Regions from separate parts of the Bacillus pretiosus genome, predicted to be linked through region 2. Evidence: a T-box and tRNA genes for the amino acid it is inferred to sense, from the RefSeq annotation. Region 2 holds a T-box; the other holds one or more tRNA genes.

Region 1 (7,777 bases), 2.4 Mb from region 2:
GTTTAATACTTTAGCGAATGGAGCTAGACAGTTTGTAGTACAAGAAGCGTTAGATACTACGTTGTGGTTAGCTGCATCATATTGTTCGTGGTTAACACCCATAACTACAGTGATATCTTCGTCAGAAGCTGGAGCTGAGATGATAACTTTCTTAACTGATCCACCTAAGTGTTTTTCAGCGTCTGATTTTTTAGTGAAACGGCCAGTAGATTCTACTACTACTTCTACTCCGTAGTCGCTCCATGGTAATTGAGCTGGGTCACGCTCAGCGATAACTTTAATTTCTTTACCGTTAACAACGATGCTGTTTTCGTTAGCAGATACTTCTGCATTTAAAGTTCCGTGAACTGTGTCATATTTTAAAAGGTGAGCTAATGTTTTAGCATCTGTTAAGTCGTTGATTGCTACTACTTCTACCTCAGAGTTGTTAAGAGCTGCGCGGAATACGTTACGTCCGATACGTCCAAATCCATTAATACCAATTTTAGTCATTTGAATTTCCTCCTTGGGGGATTATATTAAAGGGTAATACCCTTTGTTAACTGTTTTGCTGCACCTTCATCTGTAATTAGAATTGAAGTGTGCCCTTGTTTAATTACAGCCTGTATTGCCTTTGCCTTTGAAGAACCTCCAGCGACTGCAACAACGTGAGATACATGTTGTAAATCCTCAAGTTGCATACCAACTGTTCTTACTTTATGAACAACATTTCCTTGTTCATTAAAGTAGTAACCGAAAGCTTCGCCTACTGCTTCGCTTGCTTGAATCTTTAACCAATCTGCTTCTGAAGTATTTCTGCGACGTGCCATTGTTAACGCATCACCTATTCCATGAATGACGATATTGGAAGATCGAATCAACTCAAGAACTTCTTTCACGGAAGGCTCTGTCACAATAGACGCATATGCTTCGCTACTAACATGGTCTGGAACATACAATAAGCGATAATTACTCATCGTATTTTGTGCCATCTTGGCACAAATGGTATTGGCTTCTAATTCGACACCCTCTCCAATTCCACCACGCGCTGGGACAAATAGCATATGTAAATCTTTGCAATCAAGCTGCATCATGTCCGCAGCAGCAGCTAGCGTAGTTCCTCCAGCCACAGCAACGATATTATTCGCTGTCAGACGGTCTTTTATACAAGTCACACAAGCACGGCCCATCTCCAGTTTGACCCAAGGTGATTCATCACTATCACCAGGGACAACGAAAACTTCATCCAAGTCTAATGTTTCCTTAAGTTGCTTTTCTAAAACCTTTAACCCGGAAATTTCTTTCATAAAGTCTTCCAAAGCAAGAACTAAAGCTGTTCCTTCTTCTGTCAAAGTCATTCCAGAAGAAGCGACGTGAACTAAGTTTTGTTCTTTCAAAACTTGAACTTCACTTCGCAATACTCGTTCTGTCATACCGAGACTTGCTGACAAGTTTCTTCTTCCAATCGGCTGCATGAGCCTAATGTATTGAAGAATTTGCATTCTCGTTTGCATAACAGGTAGCAGATCAGGTAATAATTTTTTTGTGTTCTGAATCCATGAGCGCATATCTTTTCTCCTCACTACATTGGTTCATTTTTCCTCGTGGTCACTTTACGTCCCGTAGTGACATTTTGTGTCCCACATAGGTTAAAAAAATAATCCCTGCTACGTGTATTATTGTAACAGGAGATAGAAACTTATTCAACTCTTAACTGCATTCTTTATATAGTTTATTATGACACCTTTGTGAATGTTACCATATTCTACTTGTTTTCCGCCTATTTCTACCACCGGAATCATTAGGTGATATTTTTCTAAAAGGTCATTATCTTCATATATATTTATTTCCTCGATTTGAAAAGAATATTCACATTGTACTTCCTCTAAAACTTGTTTCGCCTGCACGCAAAGGCCACAATCTTTTTTTGTATACAGTACAACTTTCATATTCTTCACCTATCCGATCGTTTTTCGTAATGATGACGCTGGAATGTGCATTTGTTCTCTATACTTCGCCACTGTTCTTCGAGAAATAACGATTTCATGCTCTTCTTCTAATAATTTTGAAATCTTTTGATCTGAAAGTGGCTTTTTCTTATTCTCCGCCTCAACAAGCGTTTGGATAAATCGTTTCACACGCTTTGTAGAAACTGCTTCATCTTCAGTAGTCGAAATAGCATTACTAAAGAAAGATTTCATCTCAAATAAACCATGTGGTGTTTGCACATATTTATTTCGCGTTGCACGACTAATTGTAGATTCATGCACACTTAACTCTTCCGCTACCTCTTTTAAAGCAAGCGGTTTTAAATATTCTGGACCTTCCCAGAAGAAATCACGTTGTTTTTCCATAATAATAGTCATCACTTGCAGAAGCGTTTGTTTTCTCTGTTTTAAACTGCGCATAATCCACTGCACATGCTGATACTTTTCTGATACATAAGATGCTACTTCACTTTCACTATTATTCAGAAGCGCACTATACTCAGAATGAATTTCAATTCTCGGCATATTTCTCTCGTTCATTTGTAAAACGAGACGATCACCATCTTTTTTCACCGCCATATCAGGCACAATATAAAGCGGTTTATCAGAAGAAAACGCAAGACCTGGTTTCGGCTGTAATGACGTAATACAGTTCACCGCCGATTGCAATTCTTCATTACTACACTTCAACACTTGAACGAGCTTTCGCCAATCTTTCTTCACGAAATAAGCGAAGTGATCCTCTATAACCTCTTCCGCTAATCCATTCCGTCTTTGTAAGCGCTTCAATTGTAAAGTTAGACATTCCTGAATATTACGCGCTCCTACCCCTGCTGGCTCGAGTGATTGGACAAGCTCTACAAAGCGGGCGACTTCATGAATCGGTGCGGAAAGGAGATCCGCTAACTCTTCGTTCGTTTCTTGTAAATACCCATTTCCATCCATGTTCATAATAATGAAAGAAGCTATTTTTCGCTCTTCTTCATCTATTTTATAATACTGTATTTGATTTAATAAATGTTGCTGAATCGTTGTTGAATCCACACTGTAGATTTCCATCTGATTCTCGATTTGTTTGCTGGTACTTTTACTGTTGTTAGAGCTCTTTTTCTTCTCCCTCTCAAAACCACCTAACTCAATAAGGGGATTCTCTAACGATTGCTCATACAAAAACTCCGATAATTCTTGTACATTATACTGGAGCATTGTAATCGCTTGCCTTAACTCTTGTGTCATTGCCAAACGTAAGCTTTGTTCTTGTAAAAGACTTGCCTTCAAACTAATCTCCCCCTTGTTTCTATTGTACAATAAGTTTGGTAAAAGGAGAATGCTATCACAGACACCCATTCCAAAATATTATTAATTTATATGTATTAATGAGATTTACAACTTACAACCGAAATTTGAATAATATTGAAAGAAAATAATAGCGCGATAAAAATTATTACCACATACTAATAGTAAATCTTATTATCAGATATAACAAGTATTAATAAAAAAGGTCTGCACTTATATTTGTAAGTGCAGACCTTTTTATGCAGATAGATTCATTATGCTTCGTTAAATATAACATCCCCTTCTTCAGCAGGCCATTCACCTTCTAATTCCATGTCGTCTAACATCATTTCAGCCGTAAAGACAATCGCTATTAAATCCTTATGGTAGTCTCCGCTAGGCAAATAGTGATTAGGTCCAAAACAATCCCTATCAATTTCTTTATAGTGCACTTCCATATTTAACATGAATTTCAACATTTCATCGCCTGTAATTTCACCAGAATCAGACACAGCAACGGTTTTACGTTCGTTATCCCCTAAAATACTTAAATATCCACTAATTTTACGCACCTGCAATCCCCTCATACTATAATTTTTAGATAATTTTAGTATAAACTCATTACAAAATTAACAGAAGTACCTTGTAGGGCCATAACAAAAACCCCCTATACACAATTATTTCTAATCACATACAAGAGGTTGTTTTAAATTTACTATTTATTTTCAACACGTAACACCAACAATACATAACGCGCCCAGAGGGATTCGAACCCCCGGCAGACGTGGTACCGGAAACCACCGCTCTATCCGACTGAGCTATGGGCGCATGATTATAGAAAATAGTTCATTTTCTTTTCATAATAATAGCAATAAAATCCATCTAAATCAATAAAAATATCCCTGTAATCCTTTATGAACCTTAGTTAGGAATATATTAACAAAGTACTATCCCCTAAATTTTCCAATCATAAATTCATCCCAACTCACAAATTATAATCTTTGAATTGATATTCCAAAGGGGGCTTCATTCAATGACTGTAATTACAAAACTAAAGCAAACTGTTTCTGGATTAAAAAGTGCACAAGCTAGCTTAGAGGGATTCGCTCTTGATACGGATAACCAACAAGCAAAGCAACTTTTCCAAACAGCTGCAGAGCAAACGCAAACGATTATCGATTCTTTAAATCCACGCGTTGAAGAAGTCCAACAAGAAGAACCACAATACTCACAGCAATAACAGATTAGTCATGCTGTGAAATAGAAAAAGGATGATATGCAGTCATCCTTTTTCTATCACATTACATATTGCAATAGAAATGGAATGATAATCATGCGAAAACTCGGTCTCATAACCGCATTATTTGCCCTTCTATTTAGCTCTTTTACCGGATGTGATAATAGTCCCTTAGATAAAAAAGTGAAAGAAGAAGCAAAACGAACGGAGAAAGAAAAAGGTCCCAAACTAACAAAGACGAGTACGGAATCCTTTAATCAATCTATATCACAAGGAGCCAAGAAAAGGGCTCTCGCTATGGATGAAATTACAAAAAGCACAGCAGTGAATTCAAATTTGGATCTCTACATAGCAGTTCTACCTGAGCATCACGAAAGGTTTGGATTAAAGCCTCTGCGTAAGAAGCTTCAAAAGCAGCTAAGTGATGAGCATCCTACTTTCGATGTTCGTGTAAGTACTGATAAAAAAATCTTTATGTTACTCGAAAAGCTTGAGAGCAAAATTAAGAAAAAAGAAGTATCTAAAGACGAGATCAATAAGCAATTAAAACTCATTGGGAAAAAAATGGAGTCTAACACTTAACGCTTTTTAATAGAAAAGGAAGGATCGCAATGTCTAGTAAAGATAAGAACTTAACCCCTGTGCAACAAGAGTATAAAAAATTCGAGCAAGAACGCGAACCGAAGCGTCCTGTCTTGAAAAATTGTATTAAAGCCTTTTTCGTCGGTGGTTTTATTTGCTTCATCGGACAACTCATTTCTACGTTTTATATCACATATTTTGACTTCACTGAGCGTTCAGCAGGAAATCCAACAGTCGCAACTCTCATTTTCATTTCCATGTTACTAACTGGTTTTGGTATATATGACCGCTTTGGGCAGTTTGCTGGAGCAGGCACAGCTGTACCCGTTACTGGATTTGGTAACTCTGTTATTGCCGCATGTATCGAACACCGAACAGAAGGGTTCGTACTCGGCGTTGGAGGAAATATGTTTAAATTAGCTGGCTCTGTTATTTTGTTTGGTGTATTTTCAGCTTTCGTCATCGCACTTATTAAAACGATTCTCGTTCAATGGGGAGGGCTATAAATGTTACAAGGACACCGAACGTGGGTATTTGAAAATAAACCCGTTATTATTTCGACAGGAGTCGTTGGTGGACCGTTTGAAGCAAAAGGAAACATTCCAGAAGACTTCGATATCCTCCATGAAGATTTATGGCTCGGACAGGATTCCTATGAAAAAGCCCATAAAATTTTATTCGAAGAAGCTTGTAGCCGCGCTACTGAAAAAGCCAAGCTTCGTAAAGACGATATTCAATTCGTACTTGCAGGAGATTTAATTAATCAAATCACTCCAACAAGCTTTGCCTGCCGTACACTCGGAACACCATATCTCGGATTATTCGGAGCATGTTCTACTTCCATGGAAGGATTAGCGCTCGGGGCAAGTATTGTAAATGCAAAAGGCGCAAAATATTTATTAACCGGGGCATCTAGTCATAACGCCGCTGTAGAGAAGCAGTTCCGATATCCAACTGAATACGGCGGTCAAAAACCTCCTACCGCACAATGGACAGTAACTGGAGCTGGCGCAGCTATTTTAAGCGACACTGGACATGGTCCTAGAGTAACATCTGCAACAATCGGACGAGTGATTGATATGGGATTAACAGATCCTTTTAATATGGGTGGTGCGATGGCCCCAGCAGCTGTCGATACGATTGAGGCCCATTTACGCGAACGACAAATTGACGCCTCTTATTACGACTTAATTGTAACAGGTGATCTTGGACATGTCGGTCGCGAAATTGCTTATGACTTACTACATAAACACGGAACGAAAGTAACGAGCGAACAGTTTCAAGATTGCGGCATACTCATTTATAGAGAAGGGCAACCTGTCATAGCTGGTGCTAGCGGACCGGGATGTTCCGCAACAGTCGTGTACGGTCATTTATTAAACCGAATGAAAAGAGGAGAGTTCAAAAAAATACTTGTCGTTGCGACAGGCGCTTTACTATCTCCACTTACATTCCAACAAGAAGAAACGATTCCGTGTATCGCTCACGCCGTTTCGATTGAATTTGGAGGTGCAACGCAATGATTTTTTTCTGGGCTTTCGTCATCGGCGGACTCATATGTGTAATTGGCCAACTTATGTTTGATGTTGGCAAGCTAACACCCGCTCATACAATGGCAACACTCGTTGTTGCCGGTGCTATACTGGACGGATTCAACCTGTATGAACCATTAATCGACTTTGCTGGAGCCGGGGCAACTGTACCTATTACAAGTTTCGGTAATGCCCTCGTTCACGGCGCAATGGAAGAAGCTGCAAAACACGGCATCGTTGGCGTCATTACCGGAATGTTTAAAGTAACAAGCGCTGGTATTTCTGCTGCTATCATATTCGGATTCATTGGTGCATTACTATTCAAACCGAAAGGATAAGAGGTGTTTGTATGACAGTTATCGCTAGCGTTAAAACCTGCCTTGCTAGTGTAAGGGGCGCTCAAGCAAGTTTAAGCTCCCTTTCACTAAATTCACAGGACGCGGAATCAAAACGCGTATTTCATGAATGTATGTTAGAAATGGACAGCATCATCGCTGATTTACAGAATAGAGTTTCATTATTAGAACGTGAAGAACCTCAATATAAAGGGTTTTAAGTAGACTGGAGGAAATGACTATGTCTCACCTGCCGGAATGGACACTTGTCATTCTTCGCTCTGTATTCATATTAATTATTTTATTCGCTATTACGAAATGGTTAGGGAAAAGACAAATCTCTCAGCTCTCCTTTTTTGAATACATAGCCGGAATGACAATCGGTGACATCGCTGCCCAAGTATCTACAGGGCTCGATTCAAAATTTTTCCACGGCGTCTTTGCGATACTCATTTTCGCTGTGGTACCTTTTTTCACAGGAATCCTCTCCTTAAAGAACAAAACAGCTCGCGACTTCTTTGAAGGGAAATCTACCGTATTAATAAAAGATGGAAAAATACTCGAAGATAACTTAAAGAAAGAAAAATATACAAGTGACGAATTACTGGAACTACTCCGTGGAAAAAATGCTTTCAGCGTAGCTGATGTTGAATTTGCCGTACTAGAACCGAGCGGAGAATTAAATGTATTATTAAAGAAAGATCGCCAACCACTTACAGCAAAAGACGTTGGCTTAAAAGTACCGAATGAAAAAGAACCACAAACTGTTATTATGGATGGCAATGTCTTAGATGAACCTCTATCCTCTAGTGGACATAACCGCGCTTGGTTACATTCTGAACTAGAAAA
Region 2 (7,777 bases):
ATATGCAATCGCATCTAATCGCCATATTTCAGGTGCTTCGTCCGCTAATTGTTCTAGTTCTGTCAGTAACTCTTCCTGAAGACTCATTTCTACTGAAAGCTGTGCCAAATATTCCATATTAATATGCATCGGCTCTTCTTTCATAGCCTGAACCATATGACTTTGTTCTTTAGAACGATTTTCTTCTTTTTCATATATTTCTGCAAGCTGTAAATGCACACCTACGAAATTCTCATCAAGCTCTAAACATGTTTCATACGCTTGTTTTGCTTCCGTCAATTGCCCTAATGCCATAAGTATTTCACCAATTCGGTAATACGGTAATGCCGTTTCCTTTTGTTCTATCGCCTTATTATACCTTTTCATCGCTTGGCCGTACTGCCCAATAGATTCATATAAAATACCTGTATAACAACCGTATTCGCTTATTTCTTTTCTTTCTTTGTGTAACGTTCTTAAGAATGCTATACCTCTTTGTACAAATACCGTTCCTTTAATTCGATTCACATATTCATCTAACGCACTTGCCACATTATATTCACTCTGCTTTATACCACTCTCTAACTTAGACAAAGCTACTTTAAACCCTTCTTCATTTCCACCAAGTTCAACCTCAGCATCCCATAGAACCATTCCCGCATTCATAAGAAAATCTTGGCTCTTTTCAATTTGTTTTTCAATACCGAGAATATATTGTTTCGCTTCCTTGTATTGTTCTTTCGCCATATAAACTTGCGTAAGTCCAAAGTGAGAATAAACATCATCATGATTTTCTTCTAAAGCACGATTATACAATGTTTCTGCTTCTTCCAGACTATCATTTTGAAAATGATAGTCACCGAGTTTTACGTATAGAGGTGCCTTATCGTCACAATTCTCAATACCTTTTAATAAAATTTCTTTCGTACTTTCCTCATCCTTCAAATCAGACTCGTATATTTCCGAAAGTTTCGTATAGATGTAAGGTGCATTACTATCCAAATAAATCGCTACTTTAAGCCCTTTTATCGCTAAATGTAATTTCCCTAAATGATGCGCACATCTCGCGCGCTCATACCATACATGTGCCTCATTTTTATTCTCTCTTAATAGGTCATTAAAAATTTCATACGCTTCTTCATATCTTTCTAAATCTATTAATATTAATCCGTGATTCGTTAAAGTGAATCTTTCTGGACTACGTTCTAAAGCAACTTGAGAAAACTGCAACGCCTTTTCAGATTGATCGATATACATGTATGATAGAGCGAGAAAACTCCAAGCAATCGGCTGATCTGCGTCTAATTGTAATGATGAACGAAAACTTGAAATCGCTTCTATATAACTTTCCTGTTCAAAAGCATATCTTCCGTTTATTAAATGATATAAAGCACGATTATTTTTCTTCTCAACACTTGTCAGCATTTGCCCGGCTTTTTCTAATTCTTGAAGGCGAATAAAGCACTGCGCACCATGCAATTTAACAAAATCTGAGTTCGGAAACTTCTCCATTAACTTTTCAATACAACATATAATAAACTCATTATCTACTTCAACATCTAAATGCTTAACTGTATATAACCACGTATTCGGATTATCACTCGTCTCTTTTAAAAATTGTACTAAGTTATGAATCCCCTCTTTATCATGTTCATCTAAATGATCCGTAAGAGAAAAAATAGATTTAAAATAATGATTTTCTTCTTCATTTAAAAATGCTAACTGCTCCTTCTTTTCTTTCGGAACAAACGTAATCGCTAAACAACCTGTGTAACGATATTTTTCTTGTAACTTACTATATTCCACAATAACTGGTTCTATAAAGTTCGGATCTTGAACATAAAAAGCTTGTAACGTATCATCATATCCAGATAGCACTTGTACATGTGAAGCATGCTCAATATCTATACTTAATAAAACAGGAATCCCTTCATCCAGCAGCCTCTTATAATTTTCCTCATTCCCTTTAAAATAACGATATTCATAACCTAATTCTTCTAAATAAGAAACAGTATCTGAAAACTTTGACCCTGTCATATCAAAAATAAACTCTGCTATTTCATCTTGTGTACGTTTTTCTCCCCATAACTGCAACATCATTTCTAAACTTGTCGGAACACAATAATTATCCTTTTGTACAATAGGAACTATCGGTAAATGCACCTTTTTTCCATCTGGATTTTTTTCTAAATTATGATATAAAGACTCTTTTAAACTTTTTTCTTCTTTTAATAACTGTTGTAAATTTACAAGTTTATTCATTTTGTAAAGCGCTTCTGCACGTAAATGTACAAAGTAAGCTTTATACGCATGATAAGGAAGCTGATTATTTATGTTATCTATTACCGCTAACATTTCTTCATACTTCCTTAAATCTAATAAATATTTTACCTTTTCAAAATGAAAATATGGTACTTGCGGGAACTTTACAATCGCATCATCAATTAGCTGTAATGCACGTTTTTGTTCTCCTTGATTCGCATATAATTGTGATAATAAATAGGTAGATAGCTCTTCACAATCTTTATGCTGCATGCCGGCTATAAATTGTTCTTCTGCTTTCTCCCATTCACCTGTATGCATATAGACGTAGCCCCATTTATCAAATACGGCACGTGAACTGTACTCCTCTGCCTTTTGCATATAGATTAGGGCTTCTTCATTTCGTTTCATTTCCAACAAACATCGTACTAATGTAAAATATGTTTTCGCTAAAAGATCAGCTTCTATTTCTTCTTTACTTACCTCTTCTAATGAGTCTTTTAACAACTGTTCTACTTCAAGTATTTTCCGCTCATCAATTAACTCATCACAATATAAAGAGAGCGTTCTCATATTTGGGAATTTTTTGTAGGCGTAGCGAATGAGGAATGAACTGTATTGGTGCATAAGCCCTTCATCAGTAAGACGTATTAATATGTCAAACTCCTTATGTGAAGGAACACTAGCAAGCCAACTCTTCAAATAAGATAAAGTATTCTTTTCTTTTATATATGAAATTTCATTATTTATTTCCTGTAATCCATCTATAAATCTCTTGTCTTTCAAACAAGCATCTAACTGCTTAAAATCTAGCATGTATTCACCTCGAATATTTATTTGTACTGCTACTTGCTTAGATTTTACACATCATATTGTAGGTATTCAACTAAAATCTCTTATAATGGATGGTATTAATTAATATTATTCAAATTTATAACAAAATATAGTAAAAATGATTGTTTTTCTCCATATTTTGTTTAATTAAATGGAATAACGTAACATGAGGATTTTATCTTTTGGAAGCTGAAATCCGTACATGAAATTATATCGGCGATAATTTAAATATATCGACGATTTTCAAAATATATCAGCGATTATACGGTGGATATCGACTTACCGACAAAAAATGACAATCCTCAATAAATCGCTATCTTTCAACATACTATTTCACCAAATGTAATTTTCATATTCGGAGCATATACTAAAGAAGAATGTAGATGAAATGCCTTAAAAAATCGGAGTTCAGCTTCATATTGAGCTAGCGCATCATCATATGTTAATCCTCTAGCCATTAAACGTTCTATAAAATGCTGTTTATCACCCGGATCCCCTGCAATCCCCTCTTCTTTTAATGAATGATACAACCTTTGTTTATCATTATAGTGCATATTAGAATCTAAAAAGTTCACTTTATCACTTACTCTACATTCAATATTTTTTACGCCTAGTTCACTTAAACACATCGGTATTTTCATACCAATATTTCCATCTTTTCCGCTTCTCTGCATGTCATTTTCAAATAACTTCTGCAAAGCACCTAGCCTAATAATTTCCGATTGATTCTCTCCATCTAAAGAGTATGAAGACATATTTGATATCCAATGTGGTTCAAAACAGATTATTTTTCCGCCCTTTTTAATTGAATGTATCATTTTTGGCGAACTCATATGTAATAAGAAAGCATGACAAATTGCTATATCGTATGTATCTTTCAATTCAATTTCTGTAGCATCTCCCTCAAGAAATTCTGTCTCATACGGAAGTAAACGAAACAACTCTCTCGCTTCAGATAATAATGTTTCTCCACTATCAATGCCTGTATACTTTGATCCTTCTGGAAGTAAAGGCATTAATACTAAGCCTAAATAACCATATCCACAACCATAATCAACAATATGTACTGGCTTAGTAATCTTCCAAACCATATTTACTAAAAAGCTTACATAATCGTCGTTGTAATATAAATCTCTTGTGTTTTTTAAATATGCTAGTTTACTGTTCCAATCGTATGTTTCCAAGTTTAACGCCTCCTTTTTATATATGACATTACAATTCTCCATTTAATAAGGACATTCCTACACTTGAAACAATTCTAGAAAAATTTAGATTTAATAAAATAAAACTTCTGCTTTCACATTTTCTATAAAAATAAATAGGCATACATATCTACTATGATACGTATACCTATTTGTTTCACATCTCCTCAGGTGCCTCCACCCCAAGTAAACGTAGTCCCTCTTTTAATACAACCGTCACAGCATACACTAATGCGAGTCTGCTGTCTTTCTCTTCGCTCTCTTCTAATATACGAACATTACCGTAATATTTATTAAACGATTGTGCTACATCCAATACATATTTTGAAATGATTGATGGCTCATTTTTGTTGAAAGCTGCTTCAATTATTTGAGGGAATTTATTCAGTAATTTTACAACGCTCCAGCTATGATCATCTTTTAATGCAAACGTACACGTTTCAAATTCTACACTTTCTTTTCTTAAAATAGAGCACGCACGTGCATGTGTGTACTGTACATACGGTCCTGTTTCACCTTCAAATTTCAGCATGTTTTCTAATGAGAATTCGATATTATGCATACGCTCGTTTTTTAAATCGTGAAAGATAACTGCGCCAACACCGACTTGCTTCGCTACTTCTTCTTTCTGTTTTAAGTTTGGATTTTTCTCTTCAATATTTTGTTTTGCAAGGTCAATTGCTTCTTCAAGTACTTCTTCAAGTAAAATAACTCTTCCTTTACGTGTCGACATTTTCTTACCATCTTTTAAAATGAACCCAAATGGTACATGTTCCATGCCGTCAACCCAATTGTATCCAAGCTTTTTTAATACAGTGAAAAATTGATTAAAATGTAAACTTTGTTCTGGGCCAACTACATATAACGCTTTATCAAATGCATATGTGTTTTGACGGTATAACGCTGCTGTTAAGTCACGTGTTGCGTAAATCGTTGCACCATCGGATTTTCTAATTAAGCAAGGCGGCATTCCCTCTTCTTCTAAATTAACGACTAACGCACCTTCTGACTCTTCAAGCAAATCATGTTCTTCTAAAATCCCAATAAAATCTTCCATTAAGTTATTATAAAAGGCTTCTCCTTGAAAATTAGTAAACTCAACACCGAGAAGTTCATAAATACGAGAAAATTCTTTTAAGGATTTGTGACGGAACCAATTCCAAAGCTCAATAGCTTCTTCATCACCTTCTTCTAATTTCTTAAACCAAGCGCGTCCATCTTCTTCTAATTCTTCATCGTCTTTTACCTCTTCATGAAATTGAACATATAACTTAAATAGTTCACGTATTGGATCCTCTTTAACTACTGCTTCATTTCCCCATTTTTTATAAGCGGTAATTAACTTTCCAAACTGTGTGCCCCAGTCTCCAATATAATTAATTCCTACAACTTCATAACCACATTTTTCAGCAATATGTTTCAGTGAATTTCCAATCATTGTAGAACGTAAATGCCCCATTGAAAAAGGTTTCGCGATATTAGGAGAGGAATAATCGATAACTACCGTTTTTTCACAACCAAAGTGATTTTGACCGTACTCTTCTTTCTCCGCTAAAACCGTTTTTAATACATCATCACTTACCGTCTCACGATTAAAAAAGACATTTACATAAGGACCAACAGCCTCTACTTTCGTAAAAAATGGATCACTTAATTTTCCTGCAACTTCCTTTGCGATAATAGCTGGTGATTTTTTATATTGCTTCGCAAGTGAAAAACATGGAAATGCCGCATCTCCGAATTCATCTTGTTTCGGCGTTTCGATTAAATCTAAAATTTGATTTTGCGTTAATTCATTCGTAAAAATATCGGATAAACTTTCCGCAAACTGCGTTTTATAATCCATACTATATAACCTCCTTATTTTTTTAAACACAAAAAACTCGTCTCTAAAAAGAGACGAGTTTAAACCCGTGGTACCACCCTTGTTGTTCATTACGAACCACTTTCCCGTTTATAACGAGGACAGGGGGCCTCGGCTTACTCTACTATTCGTTCAAGAAGCATCTCCGAAGTGCGCTTCATCTTTTCCTTCCACACTAGGCTCACACCATCCCTAGCTCGCTTTCCTTCTAAAAAAGACTACTCTCTTCATCACCGACAGTATATTTAATTAATTATTGCTTATTATACATCTTTTCAAACAATTAGCAAGGGTCAATTACACCAAAGTGAAACTTAGCACTTCTTCTTTTGTATACATGAAAATTATGTTTTTCAAATCTAGAACTACGGAAATGATCTTTCAGAACGACACGCTTTCTCGCCACACGCTTCGCTTCTGCAATTGTTTCGTTAGTAATATCATGATACAAAGCGAAGTGTTTTAATCCTTTTATTCCATCTGATTCTATAACAGTTTCTTCAAACATCGGATCAAGGTACACAACATCATAACTATTGTCTTCACATTGTGTTAAAAATGCGTAATGCTCCGTTTGCTTCACATCGATTCGTTGCATTGCCTCATCAATTTCAGAAACAGTTGAAGACCATGTTTTTAAACCATTTTCCATAATATAAGCCATATACTCATTGCCTTCAAGTCCCGTTACTTTTCCGCTTTCACCAACAATATAACTAGCTACAATACTATCTGATGCCATACCGAGCGTACAATCTAATACTGTCATTCCGCTCTCTAATTGCGCGGCTTGTACAAACGGATCGTGTTCTCCGCGCATTAACCTTTTCACACGAAACATCGCTGAGTTTGGATGAAAGAAAAATGACTCTTCCGTTCCTCTCGGATAAATAGCTAATCGGTTTTTCCCTACAACAAGTACATCTTGTTCATACTGCTCATGCAGTTTATGTACTGGTACGTCATTACGTTTAACGAAAGAACGATTTAATTCTGCTGCTACCTTGTTTGCATAATCTGTCATTTCTTTGTTTGTTCTTCCTGCTGTTGTTACGATCATTGTTTCACCTCTATATAAAGAAAAGAGGGAGATTTACTCTCCCCCTTCTTTAGCAATTCTTTTCGAAAGCTTGTTCTAAGTTCGTAATAATTTCGTCCATAGTTGCACCTTCAATTTCATGACGGTGAATGAAGTGAACAACTTCTTTTCCTTTTAATAATGCCATAGATGGTGAAGATGGAGGAATTTCTCCGAAGTATTCACGCATTTTTGCAGTAGCATCTTTATCTTGACCTGCGAATACAGTTACAAGATGATCTGGTTGTTTTTCAGCACGAACAACTGCTTGACCTGCTGATGGACGTGCTAAACCAGCTGCACAACCACAAACTGAGTTTACAACTACTAAAGTTGTACCTGCCGTGTTTTCCATAAATTCTGTTACAGCTTCTTCTGTAGTTAACTCTTCAAACCCAGAACGCACTAATTCTTGACGCATTGGGATTACCATTTGGCGCATGTATTCTTCATAAGCATTTGACATCGTGTAATCTCTCCTTCAACTTTCATTCCAAATTCATCATATCACGCTCTATTACTAGGTGCAAAAGAAAGATAACGATGATTTCATTTTTT

The links. A T-box is a leader RNA that pairs with one kind of tRNA and senses whether it is charged. The one in region 2 lies ahead of argS (arginine--tRNA ligase), so its partner is inferred to be a tRNA-Arg.
Region 1: it encodes a tRNA-Arg, which carries the amino acid that the T-box ahead of argS (arginine--tRNA ligase) is inferred to sense. The anticodon was not compared.

Annotation. Positions count from the first base shown of each region.
Region 1 covers NZ_CM129593.1:4,892,842-4,900,618, forward strand. The annotation lists gene gap (type I glyceraldehyde-3-phosphate dehydrogenase) at 1-492, opposite strand, end outside; gene cggR (gapA transcriptional regulator CggR) at 519-1,547, opposite strand; gene ACU8YW_RS25435 (glutaredoxin family protein) at 1,683-1,928, opposite strand; gene rpoN (RNA polymerase factor sigma-54) at 1,938-3,245, opposite strand; gene ACU8YW_RS25445 (hypothetical protein) at 3,518-3,814, opposite strand; tRNA gene ACU8YW_RS25450 (tRNA-Arg) at 3,995-4,070, opposite strand; gene ACU8YW_RS25455 (DUF1657 domain-containing protein) at 4,276-4,482, shown strand; gene ACU8YW_RS25460 (YhcN/YlaJ family sporulation lipoprotein) at 4,576-5,061, shown strand; gene spoVAC (stage V sporulation protein AC) at 5,091-5,567, shown strand; gene spoVAD (stage V sporulation protein AD) at 5,568-6,584, shown strand; gene spoVAE (stage V sporulation protein AE) at 6,581-6,931, shown strand; gene ACU8YW_RS25480 (DUF1657 domain-containing protein) at 6,943-7,149, shown strand; gene ACU8YW_RS25485 (DUF421 domain-containing protein) at 7,170-7,777, shown strand, end outside.
Region 2 covers NZ_CM129593.1:2,033,392-2,041,168, reverse strand. The annotation lists gene ACU8YW_RS10595 (tetratricopeptide repeat protein) at 1-3,057, opposite strand, end outside; gene ACU8YW_RS10590 (class I SAM-dependent methyltransferase) at 3,396-4,301, opposite strand; gene argS (arginine--tRNA ligase) at 4,435-6,123, opposite strand; T-box leader at 6,170-6,384, opposite strand; gene ACU8YW_RS10580 (class I SAM-dependent methyltransferase) at 6,425-7,201, opposite strand; gene ACU8YW_RS10575 (BrxA/BrxB family bacilliredoxin) at 7,251-7,685, opposite strand; gene ACU8YW_RS10570 (thiol-disulfide oxidoreductase DCC family protein) at 7,769-7,777, opposite strand, start outside.